DNA from 3 places in the Oribacterium sp. P9 genome. Region 1 is predicted to be linked to each of the others. Evidence: predicted binding sites of a transcription regulator. Region 1 holds the regulator's gene; each other region holds the start of a gene.

The links. Region 1 encodes HrcA, which represses chaperone genes, less so after heat shock. Its sites were predicted from a motif close to TGTTAGCACTCNNNNNNNNNGAGTGCTAACA; they were not measured.
Region 2: the regulator HrcA is predicted to act here: its motif matches at 5,168-5,198, upstream of clpB (ATP-dependent chaperone ClpB).
Region 3: the regulator HrcA is predicted to act here: its motif matches at 7,106-7,136, upstream of groES (co-chaperone GroES).

The regions. Positions count from the first base shown of each region.
Region 1 covers NZ_JBKEIS010000003.1:122,132-132,107, forward strand. The annotation lists gene ACK8P7_RS03910 (branched-chain amino acid aminotransferase) at 1-331, shown strand, start outside; gene hemW (radical SAM family heme chaperone HemW) at 599-1,789, opposite strand; gene ACK8P7_RS03920 (sodium/proline symporter) at 2,065-3,606, shown strand; gene holA (DNA polymerase III subunit delta) at 3,764-4,780, shown strand; gene ACK8P7_RS03930 (3D domain-containing protein) at 4,929-5,747, shown strand; gene ACK8P7_RS03935 (3D domain-containing protein) at 6,191-6,769, shown strand; gene hrcA (heat-inducible transcriptional repressor HrcA) at 6,974-8,011, shown strand; gene grpE (nucleotide exchange factor GrpE) at 8,065-8,712, shown strand; gene dnaK (molecular chaperone DnaK) at 8,841-9,976, shown strand, end outside.
Region 2 covers NZ_JBKEIS010000002.1:160,795-170,770, reverse strand. The annotation lists gene ACK8P7_RS02960 (hypothetical protein) at 1-659, opposite strand, end outside; gene ACK8P7_RS02955 (prepilin peptidase) at 831-1,328, opposite strand; gene ACK8P7_RS02950 (sugar phosphate nucleotidyltransferase) at 1,704-3,035, shown strand; gene ACK8P7_RS02945 (phospho-sugar mutase) at 3,038-4,882, shown strand; gene clpB (ATP-dependent chaperone ClpB) at 5,247-7,835, shown strand; gene ACK8P7_RS02935 (hypothetical protein) at 7,977-8,798, shown strand; gene ACK8P7_RS02930 (ABC transporter ATP-binding protein) at 8,956-9,976, shown strand, end outside.
Region 3 covers NZ_JBKEIS010000006.1:26,652-36,627, forward strand. The annotation lists gene gltB (glutamate synthase large subunit) at 1-2,790, shown strand, start outside; gene ACK8P7_RS05400 (glutamate synthase subunit beta) at 2,928-4,433, shown strand; gene ACK8P7_RS05405 (MATE family efflux transporter) at 5,233-6,681, opposite strand; gene groES (co-chaperone GroES) at 7,365-7,655, shown strand; gene groL (chaperonin GroEL) at 7,782-9,401, shown strand; gene ACK8P7_RS05420 (hypothetical protein) at 9,481-9,972, shown strand.

The sequences.
Region 1 (9,976 bases):
TGGCAAGCTGGTTGTTCCGAAGTCACCGTCGATCCTTCCGTCCATCACCAGACGTTCGATCGTGTACATCGCAGAGCATTATCTCCACCTGACGGTCGATGAGCGTCCAGTGAAGTTCGAGGAGATCAAGGGATTCAAGGAGTGCGGTCTCTGCGGTACTGCAGCGGTTATTTCTCCGGTTGGTAAGATCGTAAACCACGAGGAGGTCATCGACTTTCCATCCGGTATGGAGAAGGCCGGCGAAGTCATCGGCGAGCTCTACGCAACCATCACCGGTATCCAGAGCGGCAAGATCGAAGCTCCGGAGGGCTGGATCCGTCACATCTGCTGATCGCGGACACCACTGAAATAATTAACTGGAAGTCAGTAAAAAGGAAACCGGAGGACTGTCTCCGGAAACCTTTAAGCTGAGGACGTGAAAAAAACAGAATCGGACCTTTTAGAGGCAGTTAGACATTTTTCCTAAGCACCCTCTGCAACGCGGAGTTCCCATCAAGGGAACTCCGTCGATTGCAGAGGGCTTACTGCCTCTTAAAGGTCCGATTCTAGTTTTTTCCGCCGCAGGCGACCAGGTCTTCGGAGACCGCCCTCCGGTTTTTTAGTCCAGCAGGAAATCGCTGAGGATGAAATTCGAGACGTCCATACCGCGCTCGGAAAAACGGTAGCGGTAGCCTTCGTGGATCAGAAGGCCTTCGTCGGTGTAGCGTTGCAGCTGCTCGCTGAAGACGGAATGAATATCGACCTGGAAGCGGGTCTTGAACTCGACCTCGGAGATGCCGGCGGTGCGGCGAAGCCCGAGAAACATAAACTCCTCCATCTGATCCTGCACGCGCTGTGTTGCATGCTCTGCGTGCAGTGTCGGGCAGCCCTGCCGAAGTTCTGAAGCCATGTCGAGTGCGAGGTACTGCGGAAAGCTTCGGAGATTGCTCCAGCGTTCGCCCTGGAAGCAGGAGGCAGCACCGAGACCGAAGCCGAGGTAAGGGATACCGGACCAGTAACCGTAGTTATGCCGGCATTCGTAGCCCGGCTTTGCATAGTTCGAGACCTCGTAGCGCTGGTAGCCGTAGCGCTCCGTCATCTCGCGGGTCAGCGCGTCGATGGCGGCCTGCGTATCCTCTGAAGGAAGTGCCAGCTTACCGGCCTCCTGCATTGCCCGAAACGGCGTCCCCTCCTCGACGATGAGGTTATAGATCGAGACATGCTCCGGCTTCAGCATGAGCACATGGCGGAGCGTCTCGCGCCAGGACTTCTCGGTCTGCCCCGGGATCTCGTCGATGAGGTCGATGTTGATGTTCCGGAAGCCCTCCATCCGCGCACTCTGGTAGCACTTCAGGAAGTCCTCGAAGAGGTGGAGACGACCGAGGGTGCGGAGCTCGTCGTTGTCGGCGGACTGGAGACCGATGGACAGACGGTTGATGCCGGCGTCGCGGTAGGCCGCAAATTTATACGCGATGGTCGAGGCCGGGTTACACTCGATGGTGATTTCGGCGCTCGGACGGACGGTATAGAAGCGGCGGATGTAATACATGATGCGTGAGATGTACTTCGGATCCAGCAGTGACGGGGTGCCGCCACCGATGAAGATGGTCGAGATCTCGTAGTTCGTCGCCAGCGCGGCACTTTCCCGAATCTCTGCACAGAGCTGATCGATGTAGGGTCCGTGCTCCGTTTCTTTCATCGGAAAAGAGAGGAAATCACAGTAATTGCACTTTCGTGCGCAGAATGGGATGTGGATGTACAGCTCGAGCTGCTGATGGTCGTTTGAATCGATAATCTTGTTGTCCAGCATGGTTTTCTCCTGAAAAATCTAAAGAATAATGTAACATAAGCGCCGGATTTCTGCAATTCACGTAACGGTGCCACTTTCCTGCGGTGGTGCATGCGCATAACAGCCATATAAAAAAGACATGCGCGCGCATGTCCTATTCTCCTTGCAATCTTTCCTTTGAAGGGGTATGATCATACACATATTTTTTGTTGGGAGAACGCGGCCTTTTTGCACGCTTTCATGCGTTGCCTCGAAAAAGAACGGCGGACTTCCTGTATTAAAGAGAGGTAAGAAAGATGACAGTAGCACAGATCGGAATGATGGTAGCCATGGTCCTGTACCTGGTCGGCATGCTCTTCATCGGATTCAAGGTATCCGATAAGAATGCGACGGCGGGGGACTTTTTCCTGGGCGGTCGTTCCCTGGGCCCCTTTGTGACGGCGATGTCGGCAGAGGCGTCGGATATGTCCTCCTGGCTGCTCATGGGCCTTCCGGGCCTCGCGTATCTCAGCGGCATCTCGGATCCGGGCTGGACCGCCATCGGTCTCGCACTCGGTACCTATATCAACTGGCTCGTCGTTGCGAAGCGTATCCGTATCTATACCGAGGTCAATGACTCCATCACGATTCCGGAGTTCTTCTCAAACCGTTATAATGACCGGAAGAAGATCCTGACCCTGATTGCGGCGGTGGTGATCGTTATTTTCTTTATCCCGTATACGGCGTCCGGCTTTGCTGCCTGCGGTAAGCTCTTCGGCAGTCTCTTCGGTGCAGACTATCATGTGGCGATGATCGCGAGTGCCTTCGTCATCGTCGGCTACACTTCCCTCGGCGGATTCCTCGCAGCGTCAACCACGGACTTCATCCAGAGCATCGTCATGTCGCTCGCACTTCTGATCGTCCTCGTCTTCGGTGTGCACAGAGCGGGTGGTTTCGCGGCCGTTCTCCAGAACGCATCTGGACTTAGTGGCTACCTCGATATGCTGCTGGTGTATGATCCGACGAGCGGGACCTCCAGCCCATACAGTCTCATCACCATCGTTTCGACGCTGGCATGGGGCCTCGGCTACTTCGGTATGCCGCATATCCTGCTTCGCTTCATGGCGATCGGTGATGATAAGAAGCTGAAGCTCTCGAGACGGATCGCGTCCGTATGGGTGGTGATCTCGATGAGCGTGGCGATCTTCATCGGTATCGTCGGCCTCGGTATGACGGCGGCCGGCGCGATCCCGAGCCTCGGCGGCAACCAGTCGGAGACCATCATCGTCGAGATCGCGAAGCTGCTTGCAACCCATGGCGTCCTGCCGGCACTGATCGCCGGTGTCGTCCTGTCCGGTATTCTGGCATCGACCATGTCGACCGCGGATTCACAGCTGCTTGCAGCGTCGAGCTCCATCGCAAACGATATTCTGACCGATGTGCTGCACATTCATCTCGATGAGAAGCAGCTTCTGTACGTGGCGCGTGTCTGCCTCCTGATGATCGCCGGTCTTTCCATCGGTATCGCATGGAATCCGGACAGCTCGGTTTTCCAGATCGTATCCTTCGCATGGGCGGGCTTCGGTGCTTCCTTCGGACCGGTTGTTCTCCTCGCGCTCTTCTGGAGACGCTCCAACAAGTATGGTGCGACCGCCGGTATGATCGCGGGTGGGTTCATGGTCTTCTTCTGGAAGTACAGCATCCGTCCGCTGGGCGGTCTCTGGAACATCTATGAGCTGCTTCCGGCCTTCCTTGTGGCGATTCTCGTGAACATCCTCGTGAGCCTCGCGACGCCGGCACCGAATGCGGAGGTGACCGCGGACTATGATGAGGTTCAGAAGCGCATTCGGAACCACTGATTCAGCATTCCATAAATTGAGACTGGGCCAATGCTTCTGTCGTGCTATAATGGTGGCACGCAAGGCATTGGCCTTATTTTGTATTCGGAAAATGAAACGGGACAGGATGATGTGACGTCGGAGGCATTGGCCTCCATACAGGGAGAGAAAAGGAACGATGGCGTACGGAAAGAAAGAGTCGAAAACGGAATATCTGGCACTGAATGAGGATCTGAAGGCGCTTCGCTTTCGGCCCTGCTACCTGCTCTACGGTTCGGAGGAGTATCTGAAGCTTTCTTATAAGAAACAGTTCCGTGCGGCCTTCGGCGGCGAGGAGGGGATGGCCTATACGTTTTATGATGGTGCACCGGATGTGCAGGAGCTGATCGATCTTCTGAATACGATTCCGTTTACCTTCGGAGAGAACACGGGGCGGCTCGTGATCATCAGCGGCAGTGAATGGTTCAAGAAGCCGGCACCGGAGAAGCTGCTGCACTATCTCGAGGATAGCGCGCACTATCCGGATACGGCACATCTCATGTTCATCGAGGGTGAGATCGATAAGCGCAGTAAGCTCTATAAGCTCGTGCAGAAGAACGGCTTCGCCTGTGAGCTCGGGGAGCAGGACCGCGCACAGCTCGGTCGCTGGGCGGCGCGGTATCTTACAATGGCGGGGAAGAAGATCCGGAATTCGACGATGGAGCTTTTCCTCGATAAGACCGGCACCAGCATGGATAACATCGCTTCAGAGATGGAGAAGCTGATCGCCTATACTGGTGTGCGGGACGTCATCGAGGACAGTGATGTCGAGGCGATCTGCTCGCAGAATGTCGAGGATCGTGTGTTTGACATGGTGTCTGAGATGGGACTCGGGCATACGAAGAAGGCGCTTCAGTACTACCGGGATCTGCTGACGTTGCAGGAGGCACCGATGCGTCTTTTGCATCTCATGCGCCGGAACTTCAATCAGCTGCTGCTCGCACGTGAGGCGATGGACAGGGATATGAGCGCCCAGGAAGCGGCGGCGTATGTCGGTGTGAGTCCGTGGATCTACCGGAAGCTCACGGATCAGGCGCGGCAGTACTCACGCCATGGTATCGAGGACTATATCCGACGCTTCTATGAATATGATGAAGCCATCAAGAGTGGGAATCTGACGGACCAGATGGCCGTCGAGCTGTTGCTCACCACGTAAGACCGACAGAAAAACGTAAGTTGACGGTTTTTCAGATCTGTATTATGGTTCTTATAGTAATCGTGCACAAAGTGGGAGATTTCTGTGGAAAAAACACAGTTTCTACCTGAAAAGTGCACCCGACTCCCTTATTTTCAGGAGGAAAAGGATGAAAAAGAATCATGTGTGGAGGACGCTTCTGACCCTCTGCCTCGCCACCTGCTTTGCGATACCTGCATGGGCGGAAGCGCAGGTCGGTCCGGCATGGGTGGATGGCGTTTCCATCAGTGAGCTGAGTCAGTCGACTTATTACACAGGCACGATGAACCCGCAGGATACAACGACGACAGATGGTGCAGAAAGGCCGGTTCTGGTGACCGCGCGAAGCGGACGCAAGGGAAAAAGTACCACCACGCCGGCTGCGGAGAGCACGACCGTGACGACAGGGACAGCGTCATCTGCAGAGAGCCCGGCGCCGGTTGCGAATGCTTCTTCAGGAAGCGCGATCGCGACGACGGCAGCAGCGGGCAGCGCGACGGATCCGTCCACAGCACTGCAGGAGAAACTGGCGGCAGAGCAGGCGGAGGCAGCGGACCTGGCGGCACAGATCGCACAGGAGGAAGCAGCGGCGAGCGTCGGTACGCGTACAGGCGAAACACCGATCGGGGCCGTCGTGACCGAGGAGTCCACGAAGTATACGAAGGGCAGCTCCCTCGGCATCTTCCAGATCACCGGCTACTACGGAAATGGAAAAACCAATTCCGGCACCTGGCCGAAGGCAGATCATACGATCGCGGCGGATACGACCATCCTGCCGATGGGGACGAAGGTTTTCATTCATCATACGGTGTATACGGTTGAGGATATCGGCAGTGCCGTGAAGGGAAATCTGATTGATATCTACTACAACAGCTACGAAGAAGCCTTCGGTGTGACCGCCCTCGGACACCGTTTCGCAGAGGTTTTCGTGGCCGTTCCGAAGAGCTGAAGCGGGACATCGATCTCCTCGCGGATGCACGAAACAGGCGCTGAGATTCGTCCCGATACAGCTGCCGGAGCAAGACGAAACAGGGGGTGTTTTCATCCGTTTATTTCGGTCTTGAAGAGGACGCGGGAAGCGAAAAAACAGTAAAATAAAGACTTGAAAAAAGTGAAAAATCACACGCAAATGCGTGATTTTTCACTTTTTTAATTCTTACGATCTTATAAACTTTTTATAATCACACACTCGACTCTCCGATGAAATAATGCGCAGTCATACGCGTATAAGCGTATGACTGATAGATGAGGGGCTTGACAATTTTTTGGATTTATCCGTATACTTTCGTGCGTTGAGCTCGCTCCGATCCGGAGCTCTTCGTTCATGCCGGTTCATGTGAGAAAAAACGGAAAGAGAAGTTAGAGACACCGGCGCACACACAGGAGGTTATTTTGAGTTTAAATCTACAGAAGCAGAGAGGTATGATCGGGAAGATGATGCTGCTCATCGTACTGATGATTCTTACGATGGCGATGTCCATGCGTACGTATGCAGATGAGAGCGCAAGCTCCGGCGTTTATGCATCTCAGAGCCTGGGCAATGTACTTTTCTTCAATACCAGCACCAACCCACACTTCACCACCGTACAGGAAACGTATGCTGCACAGGCAGTAGAAGAAGCGAAGCAGAAGCAGCAGGCGACACCGTTGTCGGGACAGACGGTGTCGATCGATGGCCGGCAGGCGACGCCGCTGGGGCGCTTCAAGCTGACAGGCTACTGCCCGTGCGCCAGATGCTCCGAGGGCTATGGTACACGTACCGCGACCGGCGCACGTGCGACCGCCGGCAGGACGGTTGCAGTCGACCCACGCGTGATTCCATATGGCACGCATCTTCTGATCAACGGCCATGAGTACGTCGCAGAGGACTGTGGCGGTGGAGTGCGTGGGGCACACATCGATGTGTTTTATAACACCCATGCGGAGGCGCGAAACATACTTGCGTATGCCGACGTATACGTCCTTCCGTAAGCGCTCTCGATTCGACGGAATTTAAAAAACAGAATATCGTGAAGAAGGGGAGCTGGCCATAGCGGTCGGCTCCCTTTCTTCACGATTTTTTCACAAATTCATCGAGGCTAATCCTTGACATCATTCCAAAATCGAGTAATATAGCAAATAGATGTTAGCACTCCGATATTTCGAGTGCTAACAGGCGAAGAGGAGGTGGCAGAGATGGAGCTGGATCAGCGTAAGGTGGTCATCCTTACAACGATTATTAAAAACTATCTGGAGACCGGTGAACCGGTCGGCTCGCGTACGATCAGCAAGTATTCCGGACTCAGCCTTAGTTCTGCTACGATCCGTAACGAGATGAGCGACCTCGAGGAAATGGGCTACATCATGCAGCCGCATACCTCCGCCGGTCGTATCCCGAGTGATAAGGGATACCGCTTCTATGTCGATCAGCTGATGGAGCATCATCAGCATGAAATCGATGATGTGAAAACGGAGATGTTCGAGAAGGTCGATAAGCTGGAGACGACCCTGAAGCAGCTCGTAAAGAACCTGGCACAGGATACTAACTACGCTGCGGTGGTCACCGAGCCGTCGATCCATACGAATAAGATCAAGTTCATCCAGACGTCGATCGTGGATGCGAGAAGAGTGCTTCTCGTCATCATGATGCAGGGCAACATCGTTCGAACCGCAACGGTGATGCTGAGCGGACAGGATGAGCTGGACTTTAACCGTATGCTGAGTATCAACATGCTCCTGAACGACACACTGGATGGCCTGAGTGGTGAAGAAATCACCGAGGGGCGGATCGGACAGATCCTCGCCCGGACACAGCATAAGGATGCAGTGGGTGCGATCCTTCAGGCAATCATCAACATACTGGATATCCGATCCGGGGATGCACGCATCTATACGTCCGGTGCTACGAATATTTTCAAGTATCCGGAGCTCACGGAGTCGGACAATGCTTCCCGCCTTATCAATGCCTTCGAATCGAAGGATGAGCTCGCCGAGCTGGTCCATGAAGTGCAGGGAAACGAGCCGGAAAAGAAAAATCAGATTCAGGTATACATCGGCAGTGAATCGCCGATGGAAAACATGGCGGACTGCTCCGTGGTCACCGCAAATTACGAGCTCGGTAACGGGCTTCGAGGAACGATCGGTGTCATCGGACCGAAACGCATGGATTACGAAAAAGTGCTGGAGGTTCTCTCGAAGATTCAGGGAGAGATGGATCAGGCATTTCGGTCATAGAGATGTACAGAGAATGAACGGAACATCCGGACAGGATGTGATAGGAGGTTATCTTGATAGACGAAGAGTTAAAGAAGTCTTCTGAGGAGCAGGGCACCGAGGAGACCAATGCAGGAAAGACGGCGGAGCAGGAAGCTCCGGCAGCAGATGCTGTGAAGGATACAGAAACGAAGGAAAGCAATGCAAAGGATGCCGGAGAGGCAGAGAGCGCTGAGCAGAGTGCGACACCGGAAGCTTCGGATGCAGAAACTGAAAAGCTGAAAAAGAAGTATGAGGACGCGCTGGCAGAGCAGAAGGATAAGTACATCCGCCTCTATGCCGAGTTTGATAATTACCGTAAGCGGACCGAGAAGGAGAAGTCACAGAACTTCGATTTCGGTGCACGAGAGGTCATCGAGAAGCTGCTTCCAGTGGTCGATAATTTCGAGCGTGCGCTCGGTACCGTCGATCCGGAGGATGAGGACGACGCCTTTACGAAGGGCGTACGCGGCATCTATAAGCAGCTTGAGAAGATGTTTGAGGACCTCGATGTAAAGGCCATTCCGGCGGAGGGCGAGAAGTTCGATCCGAACCTGCACAACGCCGTGATGACGGATACTGAGAGTGATGCCGAAGAGGATACGATCACCCAGGACCTGATGAAGGGCTATACCTACAAGGGCCAGGTGGTTCGTCACTCGATGGTCAAGGTTAAAAAATAAAGTATGTTCATTCCGCCGGGAAACCGGCGTTTGAAGCACCTTCACCAGAGCGCGGAAGCAATCCGGTGATGGCAAGTAGATAGATTACAAGTTTTTATAATTTCGTTTTAGATAAAGGAGATATCGTTATGGGAAAGATTATTGGTATTGACTTAGGTACGACAAACAGCTGCGTAGCCGTTATGGAAGGTGGTAAGCCGACCGTCATCGCAAACGCAGAGGGTATGAGAACAACCCCGTCGGTCGTTGCTTTTACAAAGAATGGTGAGCGTCTCGTCGGTGAGCCTGCAAAGCGTCAGGCCGTCACCAACGCAGATCGTACCATCTCTTCCATCAAGAGACATATGGGTTCAGACTATAAGGTAAGCATCGACGGTAAGGACTATACCCCGCAGGAGATTTCTGCGATGATCCTCCAGAAGCTGAAGGCAGATGCAGAGGCATACCTCGGTGAGAAGGTAAGCGAGGCAGTCATCACGGTTCCGGCATACTTCAATGATGCACAGCGTCAGGCAACCAAGGATGCTGGTAAGATCGCCGGCCTCGATGTAAAGCGTATCATCAACGAGCCGACCGCAGCTGCACTTGCATACGGCCTCGATGAGGGCGACGAGCAGAAGGTTATGGTATATGACCTCGGTGGTGGTACCTTCGATGTATCGATCATCGATATCGGTGACGGTGTCATCGAGGTTCTTTCAACCAACGGTGATACCCGCCTCGGTGGTGATGACTACGATGCACGTATCCAGAACTGGATGATTGAGGAGTTCAAGAAGGCAGAGGGCGTCGACCTCAGCCAGGATAAGATGGCCGTTCAGAGACTGAAGGAAGCCGCTGAGAAGGCAAAGAAGGAGCTTTCTGCTTCGACCACCACGGAGATCAACCTTCCGTTCATCACGGCAACCGCAGAGGGCCCGAAGCACCTCGATATGACGCTTACGAGAGCGAAGTTTGAGGAGCTGACCGCAGACCTCACTGAGAGAACCGCTGTTCCGGTACAGAATGCACTTCGTGATGCAGGTATGACGGCCGCAGAGCTTTCAAAGGTTCTTCTCGTCGGTGGTTCGACGCGTATGCCGGTTGCACAGGAGAAGGTAAAGCAGCTGACCGGTAAGGAGCCGAGCAAGACCCTGAACCCGGATGAGTGCGTAGCTATCGGTGCGGCGATCCAGGGTGGTAAGCTCGCCGGTGATGCCGGTGCCGGTGATGTTCTTCTTCTCGATGTAACACCGCTGACACTTTCCATCGAGACCCTCGGTGG
Region 2 (9,976 bases), on a different contig from region 1:
GGTGAACGGACCGGCGGGATGAGGTCCATGCCGTCGACACGCGTGATCATCGAGCGCAGCCGCTCGGTATCCAGCCGCTCCTTCTTATAGAAGTAGAGCGCATCACTGAGTGAGGCGTTTCCACTCTGCAGTGATGCATCGGCCCACGCCGATACCTCCTCGAGACTGACATAGAGTGCCCGCATATCCTTTTGCAGTGTTTTCGTGAGACTCTCGGCGAAGCAGGTCTTCCCGGATCGTCCGATCGGACTGTACACGAGGTACAGCCTGGCGAGTCCCTGCCGATTCTTCGGCTCCGACTTCTTCGCGAGCTGATAGCTCGAAACGAGCTCATGCAGGATCTTCTCTCCGGACTGATACTTATAGATTTTGCGCGGCGCATCCGGACGCGCTCCGTCGAGCACCTGCTTCTCACCCATCGGTTCCTCTGTAAGCTCGACCCGGGTATGCACCGGGAGCTTCTCGAGCTCCGCATCCCCGAACGTCTGCGCATCACTCAGCAGCAGGTCGATGTCGTTCTGGTGTGCGAAACGCTGCAGCTCCGTCACGGTCTGAAAGGTATAGACGGTAAACGGACACTCCGTCCGCGAAGATGCATACTTTAAAAAACGTTCACAGTAGCTGGGATCCTGTTCCAGCAGTGCGAGAATCTGATTCATAGAAGCCTCTTTTCATACAGATAAATCATTTTTCGGAGCGTACAGCTCAGGCAGAGAGCCCGGCATGGATTTCACTGGTCTCGGAGTGTGATCCTCCGTTGCCGCCCTCCGGGGACTCCAGCGCTGAACGCTTACGTTCTGAGAGTATCTCCCGCTTCGCCGGTTCAGGGTTCAGGGGTAGGGAAATGAACCGTACGACGCGGGAGAGAAGATCAGTCCCGGAATCGCACCGAGAAGCAGTGGCAGGGCCAGAGGAAGTGTCGGAAGCATGTGCCGCTCCCGGAACCTCCACCTGCCGGAATCTGTTCTGATCCATAGAAGATACATCAGTGCCAACACGAGCCCCGGCAGCAGAAGCTGACATCCGGCATCGACACCGCACCACGCGATGACCAGTGCCATCAGTCGTGCGTCTCCACCACCTGCATGGGTCAGTGAGGCCAGGGCACGAAACATGACGAGTGCGAGGAAGTAGCGAAGAAGATAGGAGACACCCCTTCCGCTGGAGCAGAAGAAGCACGCCGGCAGCGTCAGGGGGCCCCTGTATGAAAGGAAATAACCAGAACATAAATAGGTGTAGATCAGCGCATGAGGGATACGCCGCTCTCGTAGATCATAGCCCGCAGCGATGGTCAGACACTGCAGGAGGATAAGCTGAGATACTGTCATGTGGCCTCCGCGTTTGGTATAGCCCGAGTATAGAGGAGACAGCGCGAATCGCCTATAGTCGTCATGTGGACTATAGTCCCAGGACAGACTAGACGCCCCGCGCATGGAGCTTAGAAAAATGCAAGTGAAGTACAGGACAGGAACCCAAAATCAAGAAGCTGAAATGAACCAAAAGACAGAATCCCGTAATGCCTGGATGATATTCACAAAACGTCTGATTTATTTGCAGCATAGTGCACAGGCAAATCTCAAACCACTGTGAGTTGACGGATTCTGTCTCGTAGTTCAGGCCGGCCCTCCGGGTTCCTGTCCCCATCTAGTCGAAACCCCGCGAGTATGCTAGAATACTGTCGTGTTTTTAAGAAAGGCCGTACTATGAATATCATTTTACTATCCGGTGGCTCCGGCAAACGCCTGTGGCCACTTTCCAACGATATCCGCTCCAAGCAGTTTATCAAGCTCTTCAAACGCCCGGACGGAAGCTATGAGTCGATGATCGAGCGCGTCTACCGCCAGATCCGCACCGTGGACCCGGAGGCCCGTGTCACCATCGCGACCTCCCGCACCCAGGTATCCTCCATCCTGAACCTGCTCGGCACCGACGTGAATATCTCCGTCGAACCGACGAGAAGGGACACCTTCCCGGCGATCGCCCTCGCGAGTGCCTACCTGCACGAAAAGTGTAAGGTCCCGGAGGACGAATCCGTCGTGGTCTGCCCGGTGGACCCGTATGTGAACGATGACTATTTCCATGCGCTGAAGGCACTCTCTGAGCAGGCGGATAAGGGCGAGGCGAATCTCGTCCTGATGGGCATCGAGCCGACCTATCCATCCGAGAAGTACGGCTATATCATCCCGGAGGCGAAGGCCCCGGTGTCGACCGTCTGCACCTTCAAGGAGAAGCCAGATGAGGCGACCGCCCGCGAGTACCTGAAGCAGGGTGCCCTCTGGAACGGCGGCGTCTTCGCCTATAAGCTCGGCTACGTGCTGGACCGTGCCCGCACCCTCCTCGACACAAGCGACTATCAGACCCTCTTCGACCACTATGCCGAGCTCCGCAAAATCAGCTTCGACTATGCCGTCGTCGAGCATGAAGCGAAGATCCAGGTGATGTGCTTCCACGGCGAGTGGAAGGACCTCGGCACCTGGAACACCCTGACCGAAGAGATGTCCGAGCCGGTCATCGGCCACGGCATTCTCGGCGAGCACTGCGAGGACGTCCACATCGTGAACGAGCTGAGCGTGCCGATCCTCGCGATGGGGCTCGAGCATGCGGTGATCTCTGCAAGCCCGCAGGGCATCCTCGTCAGTAACCTCGAAGCCAGCGCCCGCATCAAGCCATACGTGGACCAGCTCCCGGACCAGATCATGTTCGCCCGCAAATCCTGGGGCGACTTCCGCATCCTCGACGTCTCCCAGGGCTCGATGACCGTGAAAATCGAGATGCGCCCGGGTGCCCACATGAGCTATCACGCACATCACGCCCGCAACGAAATCTGGACCGTCCTGGACGGCCGTGGCACCGCCATCGTCGATGGCGAGGCCCGCAGCGTATGCGCCGGCGACGTGATCTCGATTCCGTGCGGCGCGAAGCACACGATGCGCGCAGACCCGGAGACCCCGCTGACCCTCATGGAGATGCAGCTCGGCGAGGACATCGCCGTCGCCGACAAGACGAAGTTCGATATGCCGGCAGAGAAGGAGTAACGATGGATTACAGGAAGGAATATACGCGCTGGTGCGCGCTTGCGAAGGGACTGGATGCCGATGTCGAGCAGGAGCTCGCAGCGATCCGTGGAGAGGAAGAGAAGATTCAGGACGCGTTCTACCGTGACCTCGCCTTTGGTACGGGCGGTCTCCGCGGCGTGATCGGCGCCGGCACGAACCGCATGAATGTGTACACGGTAGCGAAGGCCTCCCAGGGCCTCGCAAACTATGTGCGGAAGCGCTTCGCAGCCGCCGACCGCCGCATCGCAGTTTCCCGCGACAGCCGTATCAAGTCGGATCTTTTCGCTGAAACCGCGGCCCGCGTCTTCGCAGCGAACGGCATCGACGTCTACATGTATGAGGACATCATGCCGACCCCGTGCCTCAGCTTCGCGACCCGTGCGCTTCACTGCGCTGCCGGTATCATGCTGACCGCGTCCCACAACCCCGCAAAGTACAACGGCTATAAGGTCTATGGCGCCGATGGCTGTCAGATCACGACCGAGGCAGCCGCCGAGATCCTCGCAGAAATCGAGGCACTCGACCTCTTCGCCGACATCCGCATGACCGAGTTCGAGATCGCCGGCATCCGCGACACGGCGGAGGCCAATGTCTCCGTCGCGCACAGCGTCACCACCCCGGTCATGCTGGAGACCGCTACGGCCGACGCGACATCGACAGAAAAGGAAGCTGCGTCATTACACAGCGCGACAGCTGCGGTGGACATGGATGCGCCTGCGACTGGACATATCTTCTGGATCGGGGAAGCCGTCTACACCGACTTCGTGGAAAATGTAAAGAAGCAGTCCGTACTTGGTCCGGATGACAGCATTGACCGAAACGTAGCAATCGTTTACTCGCCGCTGAACGGCACCGGTCGCGCGCCGGTGACCAGGACCCTCCGGGAGTGCGGCTACACGAACATTACGCTCGTGAAGGAACAGGAGATGCCAGACGGTCACTTCCCGACCTGCCCGTATCCGAACCCGGAGATCAAGGAAGCGATGGCCCTCGGCATGGACTATGCGAAGCGCGTACAGGCAGACCTCCTGCTTGCAACCGACCCGGACTGCGATCGTGTCGGCATCGCCGTACGAAGAGCCGACGGAAGCTATCAGCTTCTGAGCGGCAACGAGACCGGCATCCTGCTGCTGGACTACATCCTCGCGCAGCGAACGAAGCACGGAACGCTGCCGAAGGATCCGGTGATGGTGAAGACCATCGTGACCATGGACCTCGGCGAGCGCATCGCCGCGCACTACGGCGTCGAAACCATCAATGTCCTGACCGGCTTCAAGTTCATCGGAGAGCAGATCGGTCGGCTCGAGAAGGAGGGCCATCCGGAGCGTTATGTCTTCGGCTTCGAGGAGAGCTACGGCTACCTCACTGGCAGCTATGTCCGTGATAAGGATGCCGTCGATGGTGCCCTCATGATCTGTGAGATGTTCAGCTTCTATAAGACGCAGGGCATCAGCCTCCTCGACCGTCTGCAGGCGCTCTATGCGGAGTACGGCTACTGCCTGAACACCCTCCACAGCTTCACCTTCGAGGGATCCGCCGGCTTTGGGAAGATGCAGAAGATCATGCAGAACTTCCGTACGGATGCGCCGGACGCCTTCGCCGGAAAGAAGGTGGAGAAGGTCCTCGATTACCTGCCGGGTCTCGACGGACTGCCGAAGTCGGATGTCCTCAAGTACCTGCTGAGCGACCACTGCTCCGTCGTGGTACGCCCGTCCGGCACCGAGCCGAAGCTGAAGATCTATATCTCCATCAGCGCGGAGAATCAGGCTGCCGCAGAAGCCTGCGAAGCCGCCATCGCCGCCGAGCTTGGCAATCGGATGAAGTGATGGGATATACAGACAATGAATAGAGCCCCGGAGGACCGGAAGCAGAAGCCATACGGAGAGCTCGTGAATAAATCAAAATCGGCCCATTAGAACCAGTTGGAGTAATTTTTCCTTAGCACCCTCCGCAACACTGAGTTTCCATGAAGGAAACTCAGTCGTTTGCGGAGGGCCTACTGGTTCTTATGGGCCGATTTTTGATTTTTCCGAGCTCGGAGTACTGTGCTTCTGCAGCCGGTCCTCCGGGGCTCTGACTGAACAATTTTCGTTATAAAAAATTTAGATTTATATTAGCACTCGATGCTTGAAAGTGCTAACAACCGCGCTATAATATTTTTATCCGAAGGAAATAAGGAGGTTCAGTCTTATGAATATTAATAAATTTACACAGAAATCGATCGAAGCGATCAATAACTGTCAGAATATCATCAGTGAATATGGAAATCAGTATGTGGAGCAGGTTCATCTTCTCTACTCGCTGATCACCATCGATGACAGTCTGATCGCACAGCTTCTGAAGAAGATGGGTGTGCCGATGGAGCAGTTTAAATCATCCATCACAGAGGAGATCAGTCGTCTCCCGAAGGTATCGGGTGCCGGTCAGATGTACTTCTCGCAGGGGGCGAACCTGGCGCTCACGAAGGCGGAGGAGCATGCGAAGTCCATGGGCGATGAGTATGTTTCCGTGGAGCACATTTTCCTCAGCCTCATGAAGGAAGCAGATCCGACGCTGAAGAAGCTGTTCCAGCAGTATGGCATCACGAAGGATGGTTTCCTGAAGGCACTCGCCGAGGTGAGAGGTAATCAGCGTGTCATGTCCGATAATCCGGAGGACAGCTATGATACCTTAAACAAGTACGGCTACGAGATGGTGCAGCGTGCGAAGGATCAGAAGGATGATCCGATCATCGGGCGTGATGATGAGATCCGGAATATCATCCGTATCCTCAGCCGTAAGAGCAAGAACAACCCGGTGCTGATCGGTGAGCCGGGTGTCGGTAAGACCGCCGTCGTCGAGGGCCTCGCACAGCGGATCGCGAAGGGCGAGGTACCGGAGAGCCTGAAGGATAAGAAGATCTTCGCCCTCAACATGGGTTCCCTCGTCGCCGGTGCGAAGTACCGTGGTGAGTTCGAGGAAAGATTGAAGGCCGTCCTCGATGAGGTCCGTAAGTCCGAGGGTCAGATCCTCATGTTCATCGATGAGCTGCACACCATCGTCGGTGCCGGCAACCAGGAGGGCTCGCTCGATGCAGGTAATATCCTGAAGCCGATGCTGGCGCGCGGTGAGCTCCACTGCATCGGTGCGACGACGCTGAATGAGTATCATAAGTACATCGAGAAGGATGCGGCGCTCGAGCGTCGTTTCCAGCCGGTCACGATCGATGAGCCGACGGTCGAGGATACCATCTATATCCTGCGTGGTATCAAGGAAAGCTACGAGAAGTACCACGGTGTGACGATCAGCGACAACGCACTCGTCGCCGCGGCGACCCTCAGTGACCGTTACATCTCCGACCGTTTCCTGCCGGATAAGGCCATTGACCTCGTGGATGAGGCCTGCGCGATGGTCAAGACCCAGATGGAGTCGATGCCGGAGGACATGGCTGCCCTGCAGAGTAAGATCACACAGCTCAAGATGGAGCAGATCTCGCTGAAGAAGGAGGACGATACTCTCTCGAAGCAGCGTCTCGCCGACATCGAGAAGGAGCTCGCCGAGCTGCAGTCACAGTTCGACACGAAGCAGGCACAGTGGGACAACGAGAAGAAGTCAGCCGGCGACCTGCAGGCACTCCGCGAGCAGCGGGATCAGCTGAAGAAGGATATGGAGCGGGCAATGCAGACGGGCGACTATGCAAAGGCCTCCCAGATCCAGTATGCTGACCTTCCAGCCCTCGAAAAGAAGCTGGCGGACGCGGAGAACAGCGTCCATGGGGAGGATCGTGCACTTCTGCAGGAGACCGTGACCGAGGATGAGATCGGAAAGATCGTCAGCCGCTGGACCGGTATCCCGGTATCGAAGCTGAACGAGTCCGAGCGTTCGAAGGTGCTGCATCTCGGGGATGAGATCCACAAGCGCCTGATCGGCCAGGACGAGGCGGTAGAGAAGGTCGTCGAAGCCATCCAGCGTTCGAAGGCCGGTATCAAGGATCCGACACGGCCGATCGGTTCGTTCCTCTTCATGGGTCCGACCGGTGTCGGTAAGACGGAGCTGGCGAAGTCCCTCGCACAGAACCTCTTCGATGACGAAAACGCCATGGTTCGTATCGATATGTCCGAGTATATGGAGAAGTACTCCGTATCGAGACTGATCGGCGCTGCACCTGGCTACGTCGGCTATGAGGAGGGTGGTCAGCTGACCGAGGCTGTCCGCAGAAAGCCATACTCTGTTGTGCTCTTCGACGAAATCGAGAAGGCGCATCCGGATGTCTTCAACATCCTCCTGCAGATCCTCGATGACGGTCGGATCACCGACAGTCAGGGCAAGACTGTGGACTTCAAGAACACCATCATCATCCTGACCTCGAACCTTGGTGCGCAGTATCTGCTGGACGGTATCGACGCAAACGGTGAGATCACTGAAGACGCACGGAAGCAGGTACACGACGAGCTCTTCCGCTCCTTCCGTCCGGAGTTCCTGAACCGTCTCGATGAGATCATCATGTTCAAGCCGCTGACGAAGGACAACATCGCGCACATCACAGAGCTCATGGTGGCCGACATCAACCGCCGTCTCGCGGATCGTCAGCTGAAGATCGAGCTCACTGACGCGGCGCGTGACTATGTCACCGAGCACGGCTATGATCCGCAGTTCGGTGCACGTCCGCTTCGTCGTTTCATCCAGAAGAACGTCGAAACCCTCGTCGCCCGCATCATCCTCGAGGATAAGGTGCAGGAAGGCGACACCATCACCCTCGATCTGAAGGGTGATCGGCTCGACGCAGAGATCCACAGATAATTCAAAGAGCCCCGGAGGGCCGGTCCTCCGGGGCTCTGAAACTATGATCTGAAACTGTGTCGAAAATTGTAAGCATTCCGTACGCTATTCTGTGCTATACTCCCATTAAGAACGAAGAGAGATCCTTAAAGGAGAAGAGATATGAGACGATTAAACTGGACGAAGCTTCTGGCTAGCGCGACGGCGATGACCCTGCTGAGCGCGATGCCGGCGATGGCCGCATGGCAGTATACCCTGCAGGGCCCGATCGCAATCTGGACCGAGACGACGACCGGACAGCAGGTATGTGTATACGCCGGACAGCCGGCTCCGGACGGCACCCCGGCACCGACCGTCACGATGACCGCCGAAACCTTCACGACTGAGGCCGCGCAGCGCGCAAACACCGCACAGTCCATCGCCGCAGCCAATGCTGCCGTCGATGCGGCGAAGGCCGCCCGCGGAGGAAACGTCGTGCAGGAGACGACCCTGACCACCGAGCAGCTCGCTGCAAACACCGCAGCCGCGAACGCAAACCTCCAGATCGGTGATGTCACCACGATCGCGAAGGTACTGCCGAAGAGGGGCAGTGGCACCGGCCCGAATAATACCTATACGAACGCGACACTCCCGACGATCCAGACCCAGGATCAGAGCCAGCTGAATCAGAGCGGCGTAACCGCCGGCACCTACCTTTCTCCGGCTGGTGTCGCGCAGACGACGAAGACCTATAACTATAACACCACGACCGGCACCTACAGCTACTACGCAAGTGACGGACACCTCGTGACGAACGCAGGCTCCCCGAACGTAGGCCCGACCGCCGGCACGACCACCCAGACCACGACCAGCACCACCACAACGACAACGACCGGCACGACGGGCAGCACCACGACGCAGACCAGCACCGGCATGAGCTACACCGGCACCCTCCCGTCAACCGGCGCAACCAACGTGAACACCTACAAGACCCCACAGGCCTGATCGTATAATTCATTCAGCCAGAGGACCCGGCTGGAGACTTACCATCCTATATGGAAAAATAGAAGTAACTATGCTAAAATATTCCCCAAATGCGCAGAAACGCATCTGGGGATTTTTGTTTGCGCCGGAAACCACGGTGCCTTCACTTATAAACTATATGGAAACGAAGAATACAGAACACAGCTCGTCCGACATCGTCATCGATGTTCAGGACGTCACGAAAATATACCGCCTGTACGATAAGCCGATCGACCGCCTGAAGGAGGCGGTGAGCCTCACGCACCGGAACTACCATCGGGACTTCTATGCCCTGAGCCACGTCGGATTCCAGGTACGAAAGGGTGAAGCCGTCGGCATCATCGGTACCAACGGCTCCGGTAAGTCGACCATGCTGAAAATCATCACCGGCGTCCTGACACCGTCCGAGGGTGCGGTCAGCATCCACGGTATCGTCTGTGCGCTCCTCGAGCTCGGTGCCGGCTTCAACCCGGACTACACCGGCATCGAGAACGTCTACATGAACGGTACGATGATGGGCTTCACGAAGGAGCAGATGGACGAGAAGCTCCAGGAGATCCTCGACTTCGCAGACATCGGCGATTTCGTGCACCAGCCGGTCAAGAGCTACTCCTCCGGTATGTTCGTCCGCCTCGCCTTCGCACTCTACGTCGCGATGGACCCGGAGATCCTCATCGTCGATGAGGCACTGTCCGTCGGCGACGTCTTCTTCCAGGCGAAGTGCTATCATCGCATGGACGAGCTCCGCCGGAACGGCACGACCATCCTCATGGTCACGCACGACCTCGGCTCCGTCATGAAGTACTGCGACCGCGTCATCCTGCTGAACAAGGGTGAGAAGGTCTCCGAGGGACTGCCGGGCGACATGGTTGATCTGTATAAGAAGATTCTCGCCGGCCGCTTCACCGAGGAGGATCAGCGCTATGCGCAGCACCAGGCCGACGCACAGGCAGCAGTGGACTTCATCGACGGCCAGAACTTCGGCGTCGACAGCGTCGGTGCCGCGGCCCTCGCAGAGGGCGAGGACGGCCCGGCAACCCGCATCCAGCGTTCGAAGGACGCGTCCGGGGAAGCCAATGCAGACGACCACAGCACCGGTACCTCCGCGGGTAGCGAGACAGCACCGCTCATGCAGGACAGCCTGAACCTGAACCCGAACG
Region 3 (9,976 bases), on a different contig from region 1:
ACCTCGCTCGAGAAGGCCCTGGAGCAGCTCAATATCTCTGTGGATCGTGCATACCAGCGCGGCTACAACATCATCATCCTGAGCGATCGTGGGGTCGATGAGAACCATGTGCCGATTCCGTCCCTGCTGGCGGTGAGCTCCGTCGAGCAGCACCTCGTCCAGACGAAGAAGCGGACCGCCGTGTCCCTGATCCTCGAGTCGGGCGAGCCGCGCGATGTCCATCAGTTTGCGACCATCCTCGGCTTCGGTGCGCGTGCCATCAACCCGTACCTCGCCCATGAATGCATCGCCGAGATGATCGACATCGGCATCCTCGATAAGGATTACCATACCGCGATCGAGGACTATAACAAGGCCGTGCTGAACGGCATCGTAAAGATCGCCGCGAAGATGGGTATTTCGACGATCCAGTCCTACCAGTCCGCGAAGATCTTCGAGGCCATCGGCTTAAGTAAAGAGCTGGTGGAGAAGTACTTCACCGGTACCGTGTCGAGGGTCGGCGGCATTGGCATAAAGGACATCGCCGAGGGCGTCACCTCCAGGCATGACCACGCGTTCGATCCGATGGGGCTTAGCCTCGATACCGCGCTCGATTCCGTCGGCTTCCACCAGCTGCGCTCGGGTCGGGGCGCCGAGGATCACCTCTACGACCCGCAGACCATCATCACGCTTCAGCGTTCGGTTCGGAGCGAGGAAGGCGACTATAAGCTGTTTAAGGAGTACACCGCGCGGATCGACGACGAGCGCCGTCCGCATACGCTGCGCGGCCTCATGAAGTTCGCCGCGAAGAACGAGCCGGTGCCGATCGAGGAGGTCGAGCCGGTATCCTCCATCGTGAAGCGCTTCAAGACCGGTGCGATGTCCTACGGCTCGATTTCGCAGGAGGCGCACGAGGCGATGGCCATCGCGATGAACCGTCTCGGCGGCAAGTCGAATACCGGTGAGGGTGGTGAGCATCCGGACCGTTTCGGTACCGAGCGGAATTCTGCTATCAAGCAGGTTGCGTCCGGCCGTTTCGGTGTAACCAGTGCCTACCTCAACTCCGCCGTCGAGATCCAGATCAAGATGGCGCAGGGCGCGAAGCCGGGTGAGGGCGGCCACCTGCCGGGTAAGAAGGTCTATCCGTGGATTGCCAAGACCCGTTTCTCGACCCCGGGTGTGTCTCTCATTTCCCCGCCACCTCACCACGATATCTACAGCATCGAGGATCTGGCACAGCTGATCTATGACCTGAAGAACGCGAACCGCCGTGCCGCGATCGCCGTCAAGCTCGTTTCGGAGAACGGCGTCGGCACCATCGCGAGTGGTGTTGCGAAGGCCGGCGCACAGGTCATCCTCGTGTCCGGCTACGATGGAGGTACCGGTGCAGCACCGATGACCTCGATCCACCATGCGGGTCTCCCGTGGGAGCTCGGTATCACGGAGGCGCACCATGCGCTGATCGAGAACGGGCTTCGTAACCGTGTCAAGCTCGAGACCGATGGTAAGCTGATGACCGGTCGCGACGTCGTCATCGCCGCACTGCTCGGTGCGGAGGAGTATGGCTTCGCGACAACCGCGCTCGTCTGCCTCGGCTGCATGATGATGCGTGTCTGCAACAAGGATACCTGCCCGTTCGGTGTCGCTACCCAGAACGACGTTCTCCGCAAGCGCTTCACGGGCAAGCCGGAGTACGTCATGAACTTCATGCGCTTCATCGCACAGGAGATGCGCGAGTACATGGCGGAGCTCGGCTTCCGTACCGTGGACGAGATGATCGGTCGTACCGACTGTCTCACGGTCAATGCTTCGGCCACGCATGTCACCTCGCGCTCGGCAGAGGTGGATCTCTCGCAGGTCCTGGATCCGCGCTATGCATCCCTTCCGGAGGAGGAGCGTCACTTTGACCCGAAGCGGGTCTATGATTTCCATCTCGAGAAGACCCTCGACGAGTCGGTGCTTCTCCGGAAGTTTGCCCCGGCCATCGCGAGCGGTCAGCACCACGAGGAGAAGGTCGAGGTTTCGAGCACGAACCGTACCTTCGGTACCATCCTCGGCTCCGAGATCACCGATCACTACGGCATGACGCCGGAGGGCGATACCCTGCCGGATGATACCTTCGTGGTCGAGGCATACGGTGGCGGCGGTCAGTCCTTCGGTGCGTTTATCCCGAAGGGCCTCACGATCCGTCTCCATGGTGATGCCAATGATGGCTTCGGTAAGGGCCTGAGCGGCGGTAAGCTCGTCGTGGCGCCACCGGAGGGAAGTCCGTTCCGCGCCAGTGAGAATATCATCGTCGGAAACGTCGCCCTCTATGGTGCGACGGCCGGCAAGTGCTATGTGAATGGTGTCGCCGGTGAGCGCTTCTGCGTTCGTAATTCCGGTGCGACGGCGGTTGCCGAGGGCTGTGGCGATCATGGTCTCGAGTACATGACCGGTGGACGTGCCGTCATCCTCGGACCGACCGGTAAGAACTTCGCCGCCGGTATGTCCGGTGGTATCGCCTACGTCCTCGATATGGATCACTCGCTCTATCTCAAGCTCAACAAGGACATGGTTTCCCTGCTGGAGGTTACCGAGAAGTATGACATCAAGGAGCTGAAGGACATCCTCACGGATTATGTGAAGGAGACGAAGTCGGAGCTCGGCACAGAGATCCTCCAGAACTTCGACATGTTCCTCCCGAGCTTCAAGAAAATCGTGCCGAACGACTACCAGAAGGTACTGATCGCGGTCAGCCACTTCGAAGAGCAGGGCATCTCCCATGAAAATGCGGAGCTGGAAGCGTTTAAGTCTTTATTCGCAGTGTAGGAGTTTGCATCAGGCAAACTCCGGAACAAGATCCAGCAGAGCTATGCTCTGCTCCCGAAGGTCTAAAGTCGGGCCTCGATAGCCCGACTTTAGGGCCAGTCCCGGGTTTGTAAAATATAGAGATAGAGGGAGTATTCATGGGTAAGGTTACAGGATTTCTCGATTATGCGAGAGAAGAGAATAAAGACGTTCCGGTAGAGGAGCGTATCAAAAATTTTAAAGAATTTCACATCCCCCTCACGGAGGAGGAGCGTCGGAAGCAGGGCGCGCGCTGCATGAACTGCGGTGTCCCGTTCTGCCAGTCCGGCATGAAGCTGGCGGGCATGCTCACGGGTTGTCCGCTCCACAATCTCTGCCCGGAGTGGAACGACGAGGTCTACAACGGCCACGTCGCCCATGCGCTTAGCCGTCTGCTGAAGACGAACAACTTCCCGGAGTTCACGGGACGTGTCTGCCCGGCGCTCTGCGAGAAGGCCTGTGTCGAGGGGCTCGATGACGCGCCGGTGACGACGCACGACAACGAGCTCTACATCATCGAGAAGGCCTTCCAGGAGGGCTATATGCAGCCGCGGATCCCGGAGGTCCGCTCTGGGAAGCGTGTCGCCGTCGTCGGTGCCGGTCCGGCCGGCCTCGCAGTGGCGGATCAGCTGAACCACCGTGGACACAGCGTCACCGTCTTTGAGCGCTCGGATGAAATCGGCGGGCTCCTCATGTACGGCATCCCGAACATGAAGCTCGACAAGTCCGTCATCCGTCGTCGCCGCGCCCTCATGGAAGCGGAAGGCGTCGTCTTCCGTACCGGTGTGGACGTCGGCCGCGAGACATTGACCGCGGCAGCGATCCTCCGGGACTACGACGCGGTCGTCCTGGCCTGTGGCGCGAAGCAGGCGCGCGGACTGAACGTGCCGTCCATCGAGCAGGCGCACGGTATCCACTACGCGGTCGACTACCTGACGAGTCAGACGAAGGCCCTCCACGAGCAGGGCGAGCATGCCTTCGGCATCATCAACGCGAAGGGGAAGCACGTCGTCATCGTCGGTGGCGGTGACACCGGAAACGACTGCTGCGGTACCGCGATCCGCCAGGGTGCGAAGTCGGTGACCCAGATCGAGATGATGCCGGAGCCACCGGTCGAGCGTGCAGCCTCGAATCCGTGGCCGGAGTGGCCGAAGGTCCTAAAGGTCGATTATGGCCAGCAGGAGGCCATTCGCGTCTTCGGGCATGATCCGCGCGTCTACGAGACGACGGTTAAGGCCATCGAGACGAAGAAGGACGGTAGCATCAAGGTCGTCATCACGTCAAAGGTAAAGTTCGAGAACCGTCAGATGGTGCTCGTCGAGGGCACGGAGCAGAAGCTTCCGTGTGACCTCCTCATCATCGCCGCCGGTTTCACCGGCTGCGAGAGCTACGTCGCCGACGCCTTCGGTGTCGCACTCACCGAGCGCCACGTCGTAAAGACGGAGGCAGAGCACTACCACACGGAAAGCACAGTGAAGCCGACGGCTGCTGCAAATGCCGCGAAGATCTTCACCGCAGGCGACATGCATCGCGGACAGTCCCTCGTCGTCTGGGCTATCGCCGAAGGCCGCGCCTGCGCAAGCGAAGTTGACGCGTACCTGATGGGCTACAGCTGCCTCGCGTAGGCAGCCGGAGCAGAGCGCCCGGGTTCATAATGGGGACCGAGTACTGGCGTTTGAAATAATCGGTAACAGTTCAGCCGGAGTGATGGTTCACTCCGGCTGATGTTTTAGAAATTTGTTGCTGCCGCGCGAGCATACGGCTTGATTTCCAGCAAATTATCGCGCGCGGCCTGGAAATATTCAGGTCCGAATCGGTCGAAATAGAAAAAATCGATGGCCACTATCCAATAACAGAAGAATTTCAAAATCGTGGATATTTTCAATAGCTTTTATCGTTTTTGTGCGAGAGACGAAATTATCCATGATTTTTAAAATCGGCATTTAATAGATAGTATTCTGGGAAATTCGATATACGCATATAAGCGTACTATCTAATCATCTTCATTTTCAGAAATAGTAGATATGGATTTTGAACCGTATAAAAGAATTTCCTTTGGCACATATCCAATAATCCTTCTTTTTCAAATTGCTGGATACTTGAGGGCGGAGTCCTCTTAGGAAAAAAGGATTTACATATCCACTATTTTCAAAAGCAACTATGATTGGATAGTTTGCAGTCATCCGCGACTATTTCGAGCAAAAAACATATCCAGTAATTTCGAAATCACGCAAAATTAGATAAGAGCAGAGTAAAGTCCAACCAGGCGAAGATCTTTAGGAGCCGAGGGAACACTGCGGAACCGGAATACCGTAAAGTTCAACCAGGCGAAGATCTTTATCGAGCCGACTGAATACGCAAAGGCTAATATAAAAATTGTGTCTATAGCTCAGATTTCGTAATCACGATTCCAGAAATATCTGTTTACACGCGGCCTTTCCTGCGGAGCGCGAGATAGAAGGCGATGCAGATGAGGGCGCTGAGAAGGGAGCCGGCAGGGGCGGCGAGGCCCATCGCGTAGAGGGTGTCCGGGAACAGCTTCGTGGCGAGCCATGCGCCCGGGATGCGGACGAGGATCACCGAGCAGAGGTTATGGATGAAGCTGAGGATCGACAGGCCGGAGGCACTGAAGAAGCCGGAGAATGGGAAGTGAATGCCGGCGACCACGCAGTCGAGCACGTAGGTGCACATATACTGCACCGCGAGTGCCTGCACGACCGGATCCTTCGTGAACAGCGTGAAGAACGGCACGGAGATGAACTGGAACAGGATCGCGAAGAGGAGCCCGATGCCACTGGCGAGGCCGACGCCGTACCGGAGTGTCTGGCGCGCCCTCGCTGGATCGCCGGCACCGATCGACTGCGCCGCGATCGTCGACACGGTCGACAGCATGCTGGACGGCACCAGGAAGAGGAAGCTGATCGTCTTCTCGACGATCCCAACTGCCGCCGAGATGTCGACACCACGCCGGTTCGCGATCACGGTGATGATCAGAAACGAAATCTGGATGAAGCCGTCCTGGCAGGCGATCGGGAGGCCAATGCTGAGAATCTGGTGCAGCATCGCCGGGTCCCACCAGGCGCTGCGATCCACGCAGGCGTGTTCGTTTGAAGACGTCGCTGCGCCTTCGGATGCATGGATCTGCGTTTCCACCCTGTTTTCTATGGCTGCTTCCACAGAAGTATTCCGGACGTCGGCGGTACCATGCTGCCGGCTGCCCGCGGTTGTCTTCCGGATGCCGACGAGTGCAAACGCCACCGACGCGGCCTGCGCCACGACCGTCGCGAGCGCTGCACCCGCTGCGCCCAGCTGCATTGGCCCCATGAAGAGGAGATCGAGCAGGATGTTGAGGGCACAGGCCACGGCGATGAAGAGCATCGGACTGCGGCTGTCACCCATGCCGCGGAAAATCGCGCTCAGGATGTTGTATGCGACGATAAAGGGGATGCCGGCGAAGCAGATGCGGAGGTACGCGAGGGCCCCCGGGACGGCCTCGGGCGGTGTCGACAGCAGCTGGACGATCGGCTGCGTAAGTCCGAGCAGGGCACAGGTGGCCAGCACGGCGATCATCGCGAAGAGGGTGATCGTGTTCCCGATGGCGCGTCGGATGCCGTCTTCGTCCTCTGCACCGACGAAACGCCCGATCATGACGGTGGTGCCCATGGCGAGGCCGACGATCATGACGGTCACCATGTGCATAACCTGCGAACCGATCGAAACCGCCGAGATGACATCGGCACCATTGAAGCGGCCCGCGATGAGCAGATCCGTGAGCCCGTAGAGCGTCTGCAGGAAGTAGCTGAGAAGGTATGGGAGTGAAAACAGGATCATATTATGGAAGAGATCGCCCTTCGCGAGATTATGTTGAGCCATGGTAAGTCCTCGATATAGGTAGTGTATGAATGCCTGCGTTTAATTCATTATTGTAGCGAATCGCAGAGGATTTGGAAACTAGTACACGTTTATGGCTGATATAAGCTGGAAAATTTCATTAGAATTCAGGCGGTGGGTCCCCGGAGGGGCGGCAACGGAGGCCATACATAGAGACCGTGTGAAATCAAGCCGGGTCCCCTTAGCGGCACTTGGTACTTTTTCCTTAGCACCCTCTGCAACGCTGAGTTTTCATAAAGAAAACTCAGTGATTGCAGAGGGCCTAGTGCCGCTTAGGGTCCCCGGCTTAGATTGAACCGGTCTCGGAGTACTGTGCCTCCGTTGCAGCCCCTCCGGGTCCCCTGCCTGAACTGTTACAAATTTCCGGGCCGCGCGTGTTTGTGAAGGAAATGTGAAATCTACAAATTGTTAGCACTCACCTCTTGACGTTGCTAACAGACCGTTCTATAATACGTTTTGTTGTTAGAAAAGAAGGTTGGACGCAGAGCGATCGGATGATCGATGGCTGGAAGATCGGGAGATCAGGCGCTTGTGCTGGGAAAACAGCATGATTGCAGGATGAAGTGATCGGTCGACAGCGCATGCGTGCCGGGCTTCATATAAACAGCATCGCCGGGAGGCGAAAATCCGAAGGGCTGAAAGCAGATATTAAGGAGGTCAATCAAATGAAACTGGTTCCATTATTTGACAGAGTCGTACTTGAGAAGGAGAAGATGGAGGAGACCACTGCAAGCGGTATCGTTCTTCCAGGTCAGAATGATAAGGAGAAGCCGGGTCAGGCACTCGTTGTAGCGGTCGGTCCTGGTGGAGTGGTCGATGGTAAGGACATCACCATGCAGGTGAAGGTCGGCGATCACGTTCTTTTCTCGAAGTATGCGGGATCTGAGGTCGAGGTTGACGGACATAAGTATACAGTCGTAAAGCAGAACGATATTTTGGCAGTCATCGAGAAGTAACAACCGACGGGATGTCGCGTCGGGTCCACGCAGAAGTGGGCAGGACGTCAGACCGACATGAGGATGTAGAGAAGGAAGCATTGGACGAAGAACAGAGGATGCTTCGTAAATCAGGAGGATAAAGCTATGGCTAAGGAAATTAAGTATGGTGTCGAGGCCAGAAAGGCTCTCGAAGCTGGTGTGGATGCAGTTGCAAATACAGTAAAGGTAACCCTCGGACCGAAGGGCAGAAACGTAGTACTCGATAAGAGCTACGGTGCTCCGCTGATCACCAACGATGGTGTGTCCATCGCGAAGGACATCGAGCTGAAGGATCCGTATGAGAACATGGGCGCACAGCTCGTTCGTGAGGTTGCTTCGAAGACCAATGATGTCGCCGGTGATGGTACCACCACAGCGACCGTGCTTGCACAGGCGATCGTGAAGGAAGGTATGAAGAACCTTGAGGCGGGTGCAAACCCGATCATCCTTCGTAAGGGTATCCAGAAGGCCGTGGCAGCAGCTGTGGAGTCCATCAAGGCACAGTCTTCCAAGGTAAAGGGCAAGGATCAGATCGCAAAGGTTGCCGGCATCTCTGCTGGTGACGAGCAGGTCGGCCAGATGGTTGCCGATGCGATGGAGAAGGTTTCCAAGGATGGTGTCATCACCGTCGAGGAGTCCAAGACCATGCAGACCGAGCTGGACGTCGTCGAAGGTATGGAGTTCGACAGAGGCTACATCAGCGCTTACATGTGCTCCGATATGGATAAGATGGAGGCAAATCTCGATGATCCGTACATCCTGATCACCGATAAGAAGATCTCCAACATCCAGGATATCCTTCCGCTCCTCGAGCAGATCGTAAAGATGGGCGCAAAGCTCCTCATCATCGCAGAGGATGTCGAGGGTGAGGCACTCACAACCCTCATCGTCAACAAGCTGAGAGGTACCTTCAACGTCGTTGCGGTCAAGGCTCCGGGCTATGGTGACAGACGTAAGGAGATGCTTCAGGATATCGCGATCCTGACCGGCGGTCAGGTGATCTCCGCAGACCTCGGCCTCGAGCTCAAGGATGCAACCATCGAGCAGCTCGGCCGCGCAAAGAGCGTAAAGGTATCGAAGGAGAAGACCACCATCGTCGATGGTGAGGGCGAGAAGGCGGATATCGACAGCCGTGTCGCTGAGATCAAGAAGCAGATCGAGACCACAACTTCTGATTTCGACCGCGAGAAGCTCCAGGAGAGACTGGCAAAGCTCGCTGGTGGTGTCGCTGTCATCAAGGTCGGCGCAGCTACTGAGACCGAGATGAAGGAAGCAAAGCTTCGTATGGAGGATGCGCTGAACGCAACCCGTGCCGCAGTGGAAGAGGGCGTCATCGCAGGTGGCGGATCCGCTTACATTCACGCACAGGAGGCTGTGAAGAAGGTTGTTGAGTCACTCGAGGGTGATGAGAAGACCGGTGCAAGAATCGTTTACAAGGCACTGGAGGCTCCGCTGTTCACCATCGCTTCGAACGCAGGTCTCGAGGGCGCGGTGATCGTCAACAACGTACAGAACACAGAGGTCGGCCATGGCTTCGATGCACTCCACGAGGAGTATGTCGACATGCTCGAGACCGGTATCCTGGATCCGGCGAAGGTAACCAGAACCGCTCTTCAGAACGCGGCTTCCGTCGCTTCTACACTGCTCACCACTGAGAGCGTAGTCGCAGATATCAAGGAGCCAGCACCTGCTATGCCAGCACAGCCACAGGGTGGAATGTACTAATTAAATAAAATGCGTTATAATAAATCCGGGTCGCATCGCGGCCCGGATTTTTGAAACCAAGGAAACAGGAGGATGACAGATGGATGATTATATCGAGCACATGACGAAGGGAAAGCAGCCGGCCTACTGGACGGTGCTGCTGGTGATCGCGGGCGCGCTGTCCGTACTGTCACTGCTGTTTGCGTTTTATAACGTGTTCGGCATCCTGCTCTTCATCGCGGTGAGCCTCGGCACCTACGTGGTCTGGCTCTTCTCGAAGGTGGAGTATGAGTATACCTATGTCGGCGGTGGCTTCACGATGGACCAGATCCTCAACAAGACGCGCCGTCGTCAGCTGGTTGATACGAATGCTTCCGAGCTGATCGTACTCGCTCCGCAGAACTCGGACGCGGTCCGTGCAGAGCTCCAGAACGCGAAGGTCATCGACTGTGCCGGCGACTGTCCGGCCGATCGGAAGTTCGGCTATGTATACAACCGTGCGGGGCAGAAGACCTGCATGTATATCGAAGTGACCGATGCACTGCTGCGCGAGGCGAGAAGATGTACACCGCAGAAGGTAAAACTGAACTGATTTT